Regions from separate parts of the Arthrobacter sp. 10N44_2 genome, predicted to be linked through region 2. Evidence: predicted binding sites of a transcription regulator. Region 2 holds the regulator's gene; the other holds the start of a gene.
The links. The regulator LexA, encoded in region 2, represses DNA repair genes until DNA is damaged. The targets are predictions, from matches to a motif close to TCGAACANNTGTTCGA.
Positions count from the first base shown of each region.

Region 1: the regulator LexA is predicted to act here: its motif matches at 2,122-2,137, upstream of AC1DBX_RS02210 (LexA family protein).

Region 1 covers NZ_JBFTHT010000001.1:451,728-456,144, reverse strand. Annotated here, with positions in the region: gene AC1DBX_RS02225 (histidine phosphatase family protein) at 1-539, shown strand, start outside; gene AC1DBX_RS02220 (DUF3090 domain-containing protein) at 564-1,124, shown strand; gene AC1DBX_RS02215 (SCO1664 family protein) at 1,124-1,891, shown strand; gene AC1DBX_RS02210 (LexA family protein) at 2,151-2,582, shown strand; gene AC1DBX_RS02205 (Y-family DNA polymerase) at 2,591-3,889, shown strand; gene AC1DBX_RS02200 (hypothetical protein) at 3,934-4,254, shown strand; gene AC1DBX_RS02195 (hypothetical protein) at 4,261-4,417, shown strand, end outside.
Region 2 covers NZ_JBFTHT010000015.1:52,901-57,317, reverse strand. Annotated here, with positions in the region: gene AC1DBX_RS15575 (ATP-dependent DNA helicase) at 1-1,802, shown strand, start outside; gene lexA (transcriptional repressor LexA) at 1,899-2,648, opposite strand; gene AC1DBX_RS15565 (LysM peptidoglycan-binding domain-containing protein) at 3,166-3,600, shown strand; gene AC1DBX_RS15560 (histidinol-phosphate transaminase) at 3,669-4,417, shown strand, end outside.

The sequences.
Region 1 (4,417 bases), on a different contig from region 2:
TGGTGTCGAGCCCTCTTGAGCGTTGTCAGCAGACCGCCCAGCTCATCCTCGATCGCCAGGCTGGCACGCCGTACGCGCCGGTCGATCTCGATCTCACCGAGTGCGATTACGGCCAGTGGCAGGGCCGCACGCTCAGTGATCTCGCGACCGAGGATTTGTGGCCGGTTGTGCAGTCGCAACCATCCGCCGTCGTCTTTCCCGGCGGTGAATCCATGGCCGCGATGCAGGCTCGGTCGGTGGCAGCGATTCGACGCCACGATGCAGCCTTCGAAGCCGAGTACGGGCCAGGGGCCGTGTGGGTGGCAGTAAGTCACGGCGACATCATCAAGTCAATCCTCGCCGACGCGCTCGGCATGCACCTTGACCTGTTCCAGCGTATTAACGTGGGCCCCGCCTCCGTATCGATCGTGCGCTACGGCGCTAGTCGGCCGAGCGTCTACGCGACCAACACCGACGCGGGTGATCTGTCGTGGCTGTCGAACGGCCTCCACTCTGGCGATGCGCCGGTGGGCGGCGGTGCAGGGCAGAAAGCGCCATGAACCTCATGTGCCTAAAATACTGACATGCCTACACGTGTTCACGAGTTTGCCTGGCCTGATCGAATCGTCGTCGGCACCATTGGCCTTCCAGGGGCGCGCACGTTTTACCTGCAGGTGCGCGCAGGGACGCAGATCGTGAGTATTGCCCTGGAGAAGCAGCAGTCGGCTCTGCTCGCGGAGAAGATCGACGAAATTCTCGACCAGCTCATCACCGTCGAGGGCAACCCCTTCAGCATTCCCGCGAGCACTCCCATTGAACTTGTCGACAATGACCAGCTCGAGGCCGTTCAGGAGCAGTTTCGCACCGGCGCCATGAGCTTAGGTTGGGACCCAACCACGGCCCAGGTCGTAATTGAGGCCTACCCCATCGCCGACGTCGATGCTGATGCTGATGACAACGACGAATCGCTTGATGAGGACGGCGCTAACGAGCCTGAAATGCTGCTGGTGCGCATGCCGGTCGGCACCGCCCGCGCATTCGCCAAGCGCACCCGTGAGATCGTGGGCGCGGGGCGTCCGACGTGCCCGCTCTGCGGTTACCCCATCGACGCCGACGGGCACATCTGCACCCTTCCCGAGGTCTGATGCCAGGGCCGGACCTAGTGACCGCCGAGCTGACGCTCACCGGCCGCATCACGACGGCTTCAAACGCTACATTTCTGGGCAGCATCGGCGACGTGGTGGTCGTCTATAAGCCGATAGCAGGCGAAAGTCCGCTGTGGGATTTTCCCCACGGCACCCTGGCTCACCGGGAGGTGGCCGCCTACCTGGTCTCGCAAGTCTTAGGCTGGGACGTGGTGCCGCGCACCTGGCTGCGCGATGGTCCTATGGGCGAAGGAATGGTGCAGCTCTGGCAGGAGCAAGACCCCGCCCAAAGCGCCGTGAACCTGGTCGCGACGGACCAGGTGCCGGAGACGGGCTGGAAACATGTTCTCGAGGGACGGGATGAGAACGGACGGATGGTCGCCCTCGTTCACGAAGACTCGCCAGCGCTCAGACGCATGGCGGTGTTCGACATGGTCGTCAACAACGCCGACCGCAAAGGCGACCACATTCTTGCCATGACGGACGGACACCGGCACGGCGTGGACCATGGGCTCACCTTTCACCGTGACCACAAGCTGCGCACGGTGCTGTGGGGATGGCTGGGAGACGCTCTGACCGCCGAGGAACGCGACGGCATCGATCGTGTCAGCGAAGGACTGCACGGTGGGCTGGGCCGAAACCTGGCGGACTTGCTCAGCGCCGAAGAAATCGCATCGCTCGCCGCGCGCTGCGCACGGTTGCGCTTGGCAGGGCGGTTTCCGGCTCCGAGCGGTGAGATGTCGGCGGTGCCCTGGCCGCTGTTCTAAGGGAATTGCGGCTCAACTGTCAAAATTTGGCTGCCCAAACGCCGATAACAGCGCCTACGCTCAACCAAGCCCGCAGGCCCCACCTTCCGCAGACGACGCGCCGAGCGTCCCATATACAGCACCCCTTCAGTCAGGTGTTGCGATGTTGAGGAGAAACCGCGCTGCCCACGCAGCCGAGGGATATGGGCAGAGTCCAACTTTTGTCGGCCCATCCGGCTACACTGAATGTATCGAACATATATTCGAACAAGGGTGTGTTGTGGGCGTTGTTGTCGGTCCCCGCGTGATAGACGCGGGCATGTCGTTGCTGTCGGTGCTGATCTCTCCGGTCCCCGTCGCGGCCGGGTATCCATCGCCGGCGCAGGACTACTTTGATGGGCGGATTGACCTGAACGAGCATCTGATCAAGGACATCACCAGCACGTACGTCGTGCGGGTCTCCGGAGACTCGATGGAACGCGCCGGCATCAGCGACGGGGATGAACTGATCGTCAACCGGGCCCTGGAACCCAAGGACGGGTCCGTAGTCATAGCCGTCCTGGACGGAGAATTGACCATCAAGCGGCTGCGGATCACGGCCGCCGGCGTCGTGCTGCAGGCGGAGAATCCGTCCTACCCGGACATCCGCGTTCCGTCCCTGTCGGATCTGGTCATCTGGGGCGTCGCGACCCGCTGCCTGCACCATGTTTGAGGCACACCATGTCTAAGCCCTCCCCGATGCGGCGGATGCCGCAGATCGCGCACGTGGATGTGAACTGCTTCTACGCCTCGGCCGAGCGGGTATTCGACCCGTCCCTCGAAGGCCGGCCCGTCGTCGTACTGTCCAACAACGACGGGTGCGCCGTCACCCGGTCCCCGGAAGCCAAGGCTCTCGGCATCGGCCTCGGTGAACCATGGTTCAAACTCGCCCCGCGGGCCAAGGAGTGGGGACTTGTTGCCCTCTCGAGCAACTACGAGCTTTACGGGGACATCAGCGCCCGGGTGATGGAACTGCTGGGCCGCTACAGCGCTTGGTTGGAGGTTTACAGCATCGACGAGGCCTTCCTGGGCGTCAAAGGCGCGCCGGAGGACCTGCTGGTCCTGGGCCAGACCATGAAGGCAGCCGTGCGGCGCAACGTGGGGGTTCCGGTCTGCGTCGGGATCGCCGGGACCAAGACCCTCGCGAAACTGGCCAACAAATGGGCAAAGCACAACCCGGCCTTCGACGGGGTCTGCCACTGGGACTCCGTGCCCGCCGCCACCAGAGAAGCGCTGATGGGCCGGCTGTCTGTGATCGAAATCTGGGGCGTCGCGACGCGCCTGACCAAACGCCTCAACGCCTTAGGGCTTCAGTCCATCCTTGACCTGTCCCGGGCCGACCCGGTGATGATCCGGGACCGCTTCTCCGTGGTCATGATGCGCACCGTCCTGGAGCTGCAGGGCACGCCGTGCATCCCGATGGAGGAAGAACGGATCGGCCGGGACCAGCTCATCTTCTCGCGCTCCTTCGCCACCCCCATCACCACCGCCGCCGGCATGCGGCAGGTCCTGTCCGTCTACGGCCAGCAGGCATCGGCACGGCTGGCCAAATACAGCCTCCAGGCCAAGGTCCTCACCGCCTTCGCCGGCACCTCGCACTTCAACCCGAACGACACCTCCTACCCCTCGGTGTGCGTGCCGCTGCCGATGCCCACCGCCGATCCCGTCCTGCTCACCCGGGCCGCCCACGCCCTCCTGCCCCACATCCAGGAAGGCATCAAATACGCCCGGGCCGGCATCATGGTCACCGACCTGCGGCCCACCGGCAACCAGGCACCGCTGGCCCTGTTCCAAAATCCGCACGAGGAACGCCACATCGGAACCCTCCTGGAAGATGTGACCCGCCGATACGGGCGCGGCTCCATCGGCCTCGGCCACGCCGGCATACGGGGCGGGCCGGACTGGACCATGAAACGGGACATGCTCTCCCCCCGCTACACCACCCATTGGGACGAACTCCCCCTCGTCAAAGCCGCCTAACGCCAACACGCCCCCGCAGCACCGCACCACGAAAGACCACCCCCATGACCCTCAGCACCGAAAACCCCACACGAACCCTTGACCTTCAAGTCCGGCTCGACCCGGCAGGCAAGCCCCTTGCCATCCGGCACGACGGACGGATCTGGCTTGTCGATCCGGCCACCGAATCCCGGCACTGGATCGGCGGTGACGCCGGGCGGGGCACCCGATGCACGGCCGCCGCTGGCGGCGCCAACCCGGCCGGTACCGAATACTGGCGCGTCGAGGCCCGGCTGGGGGCTAATTCAGCGCTGCGCACCTTCACGCTGCGCCGGAATCCACGCTCCGTCCAGTGGCTCCTGGACGACATCAGCGACGGCGGCTAGGCAACGGTGTCACTGAAAAGTCAGCCGATCAACGACCAGACCTGGGCGGGGATCAGGGCAGAATTCACGCTGCCCGCCCTGGAACAGGTCCGCCGCCGACTCGCCGAACTGATGGACGACCCCGACCCTGTAATGCAGCAGCTCGTCCGCGTCTTCATCGACG
Region 2 (4,417 bases):
CCACCCTGGCGCTGCAGACGCAGATTGTGGGCCGGGACCTGCCCAGGCTGCTTAAGACCATCACCCCTGCCCTGGAGCGGCCCGTCAAGGTCGCCCTGGTCAAGGGCCGGTCCAACTACGTCTGCCGGCACAAACTCGAGGGCGGCTTCCCGTCCGAAGAACCTTCCGAGGGACAGCTGTTTTCCCTGGGCGAGGACACGTCCGTGCCGCACTTTGCCGCCGCACTTGGCGGGCCGTCCTCCCAGCTGGGCAAGGAAGTTGTCCGGCTGCGCGAATGGGCCGAGGAGACCGCGACGGGGGATCGCGACGAGCTCATGCCGGGCGTCACGGACCGGGCCTGGCGCCAGGTCTCGGTCACCTCCATGGAGTGCCTCGGTGCGCAGAAATGCCCGCTAGCGGCCGAATGCTTCAGCGAACTGGCAAGGCAGAACGCCGCCGATGCCGACGTCGTGGTCACCAACCACGCCATGCTCGCCGTCAGTGCCTTCGAAGGCCTGGCGGTGCTGCCCGAGTACGACGTCGTCGTGGTGGATGAAGCACACGAACTTCAGGACCGCGTCACGGGCGCGGTCTCGGGCCAGCTCTCCGTGGCGATGGTGCACGCCGCCGCGTCCGGGGCCCGGAAGCACACGGGCATCACCGTGGATGCGCTGAACAATGCCGCCGCCCACCTGGAGCTCGCCATCGACGGCGTCCCCAGCGGGCTGATGCCCAATGGCCTGAACAGCGAGCAGCTGGACTGCATCGACCAGCTGCGCGACGCGTGCCGCGCCGCCCTGTCCGATTCCAAGGGGGACAGCTCCGTGTCGGCGGACGGCGGACGGCAGCTGGCCCGCTCGCGCCTCATGGTCATCCTGGAACTCTGTGAACGCCTCCTGGCCGCGCGCGAAAACCGCGAAGTCGTGTGGTTCTCCCGCAACAGCAGCTTCGACCCGGCGCAGGGCTACTCCCAGCCGGACGAGAGCGCGCCGGCGTTGATCAACGTTGCCCCGCTGAGCGTCGCGGGGCGGTTGCGCGAGGGCCTGTTCGCGGACCACACCGTCATCCTGACCTCGGCCACACTGGCCATCGGCGCTGCCTTCGAACCCGCCGCCGGCGGCCTGGGCCTGGTTGGCAACGGCGCCCCGAGCTGGACCGGCGTCGACGTCGGCTCCCCGTTCGACTACCCGAAGCAGGGCATCCTCTACGTAGCCCGGCACCTGCCCAAACCCGGCCGCGGAACGTCCCCCGAGGCCCTGGACGAACTCGAGAAGCTGATCCGCGCCTCCGGCGGAGGCGCCCTGTGCCTGTTCTCCTCGCGGCGCGCCGCAGAGGAAGCAGCCGAGGCCATGCGGCCCCGGCTGGGCCTCAGCATCCTGTGCCAGGGGGAGTCGACCATGACGGCACTCGTGCGGCAGTTTGCCGACGAACCTGACACGTGTTTGTTCGGCACCATGTCCCTCTGGCAGGGCGTCGACGTCCCTGGCGTGTCCTGCCGGCTGGTGGTCATCGACCGGATTCCCTTCCCGCGGCCGGACGACCCGCTGATGACGGCACGTTCGCGGGCCGTGGCCCAGTCCGGCGGCAATGGCTTCATGGCCGTCTCGGCCACGCACGCCGCCATCCGCCTCGCGCAGGGCGCCGGACGGCTGATCCGCTCGACCTCGGATAAGGGCGTGGTGGCAGTGCTGGATTCGCGGCTCTCCACGGAGCGTTACGGCGGCTTCCTGCGCGCCGCGCTGCCGCCGTTCTGGCCCACCACCGATTCATCGATTGCCATGGCAGCCCTGAAGCGCCTGGCGAAAGACTCCGCGAAAGCTTAAGTCCCAAACCGGGGCCGTCACCCTGCGCCGGAAATCCGCCGCGGGGTGGCCGCTCCGAACTGGCAGCATGCCCCGGATGGCTAAGGGGAGCGCAGTTTAGAGGGAGCGCAGTACCGATACGACCTTGCCCATGATTACGGCGTGGTCGCCCAGAATGGGCTCGTACTGGGTGTTTTGCGGCAACAGCCACGTGTGGCCGTCCCGCTGGCGGAAGGTCTTGACCGTGGCTTCGTCGTCCAGCAAGGCGGCAACGATATCGCCGTTCACGGCATCACCCTGGCGGCGGACAACCACCCAGTCGCCGTCGCAGATGGCGGCGTCGATCATCGAGTCGCCGGCCACCTTGAGCATGAAGAGTTCGCCATGGCCCACGAGTTGGCGGGGCAGCGGCATGACGTCCTCCACCACCTGGTCCGCGAGGATCGGCCCGCCGGCGGCGATGCGTCCGACGAACGGCACCATTGCCGTGTCAGTGGCGCTGGCGAGCTCGGTTACCGACAGGCCGCCGACGGCCCGCAAGGGGCTGGACTTCTCGATACCAGATATCGGCGTGGCCCCCTCGTCCAGGGTCAGCGGCATGAGCACTTCCATGGCCCGGGGCCGCTTCGGATCACGCCGCAGGTAGCCGAGCTTTTCCAGTTGGGAGAGCTGGTGGGTCACGCTCGACAGGCTGGCGAGACCGACGGTGTCGCCGATTTCGCGCATGGACGGCGGGTAGCCCTTGTCCGTGACGGACCGCTGGATGGTCTCCAGGATTTTCTTTTGCCGGACGGTGAGGCTCTTGGGGGCCCGGGCGGGCTGCGGGCTCCGTGGGGTGGCCCTGCCGCCGGTGGCTTGTGCTGCCATGTTCGCCAACGCCTTTCCGTTCCGCCCGGCTGCCGTGGCTGCTGTCACCGGGAACTTCCGGCCTGAAATGTCAGACCCTGCTGATCAACTACGAATGAATTCCCACTGGTAGTTCGAAAGTGGGAGTTCGAAAGTGGTTGTCCTGTCCCTCAAAAATAGGCCAGCCGCAGACCTTTTTCAAACATTTGTTCTAGCGAGTCTCGACATCGTTCGTTAGTAAGTGCTAAAACAGAACAAGTAAGATTCGAATATGTGTTCGATTCCGACGATCTGGGTTCGCAGGCAATATTCGGTTCTATGTTCGAAGGTTCGGCCGGTTGGCGGCGAGTACGTGAGTACGCCGGGCGGCAACTTATGGTCCAGGAGGGCTCAGTTCATGTCAGTTTCAAGCGCGTTTGACGGCACTAACATTCAGGGCGTCACGACCCGCCACCGTGGTGTTGGTCCGGGTGGCGCAGCGGATAGCCGCAGCATCGGACGCGGCAGCATCGGACACGGCGGCCTCGACCAAAGCGGCATGGGCCAGGGCGTTTCCAGTCACGGCAACGTGTACCCGCTCAACGCCAGGCGCCGCGGCTCCGCGCCGTCGCGGGCGCAGCAAGGAGCCGCCGCCGCGGTTTCCGGCGGCCGGACCAAGCAGCCGCCGCTTCGGCTCACCCGGCGCGGACGCTTCGTCTTTTTCGGCGTCCCCCTGATTCTGCTGGCGGCGTTCATCCTGTCCTTCAGCGGATTCCTCAACGCTCCCGCGAAAGCGGCAGATTCCGCAGACCAGCTCTCGGTGACGCCGACCGTATCCGTCACAGTCCAACCGGGGGAGTCCCTCTGGGCCATTGCCGGGTCGGTGGCCCCGGAGCGCGATCCCCGCGATGTTGTGGCCGATATCGTGCAGTTGAACAATCTGGACGCCGCGCGTGTGATGCCGGGCCAGCAACTGTTTGTTCCGTCCAAGTAGCCACCCCCGGGTGCCGTCGCGGGCGTCACAGTTTCAGCGCCCGTCCCGCTACCACTTAAACTGGTCACGTGACTGACCAGCTTGAGCGCCTCAACCGACTGCCCCTCCGAACCAATCTGCGTGGCCTGCGTCCGTATGGCGCGCCGCAGCTGGACGTCCCCATCCTGCTCAACGTCAACGAGAACACCCATGGGGTCCCGGCCGATGTCCGCGCCGCGATTACCGAAGCCGTGAGCGCCGCCGCTGCCGGGCTGAACCGCTATCCGGACCGCGAATTCACCGAATTGCGCGAAGCCCTCGCCGAATACCTTGGCCATGGGCTGGACGCGGAGAACATCTGGGCCGCGAATGGTTCCAACGAAGTCCTTCAGCAAATCCTCCAGGCCTTCGGGGGCCCTGGCCGGACGGCCCTCGGGTTCCCTCCCACGTATTCGATGTACCCGCTGCTGGCCTCCGGCACGGATACGGAGTACGTCGTCGGGGCCCGCGCGTCCGACTATGGGCTCAGTGCGGAATCAGCGGCACAGCAAGTCCGCGAGCTTCAGCCCAACATTGTCTTCCTCTGTTCCCCGAACAACCCGACCGGCACGGGGCTGGGCCTTGATGTGGTCGAGGCAGTCTATGACGCCGGCGAGGCCAGCCAGACCATCGTGATCGTCGACGAGGCCTATCACGAGTTCGCCCACGACGGCACGCCCAGTGCCCTCACCCTGCTGCCTGGCCGGGAGCGGCTCATCGTCTCGCGCACCATGAGCAAGGCCTTCGCCCTCGCGGGTGCGCGGCTCGGCTACATGGCCGCGGCCCCGGAGGTCGCGGA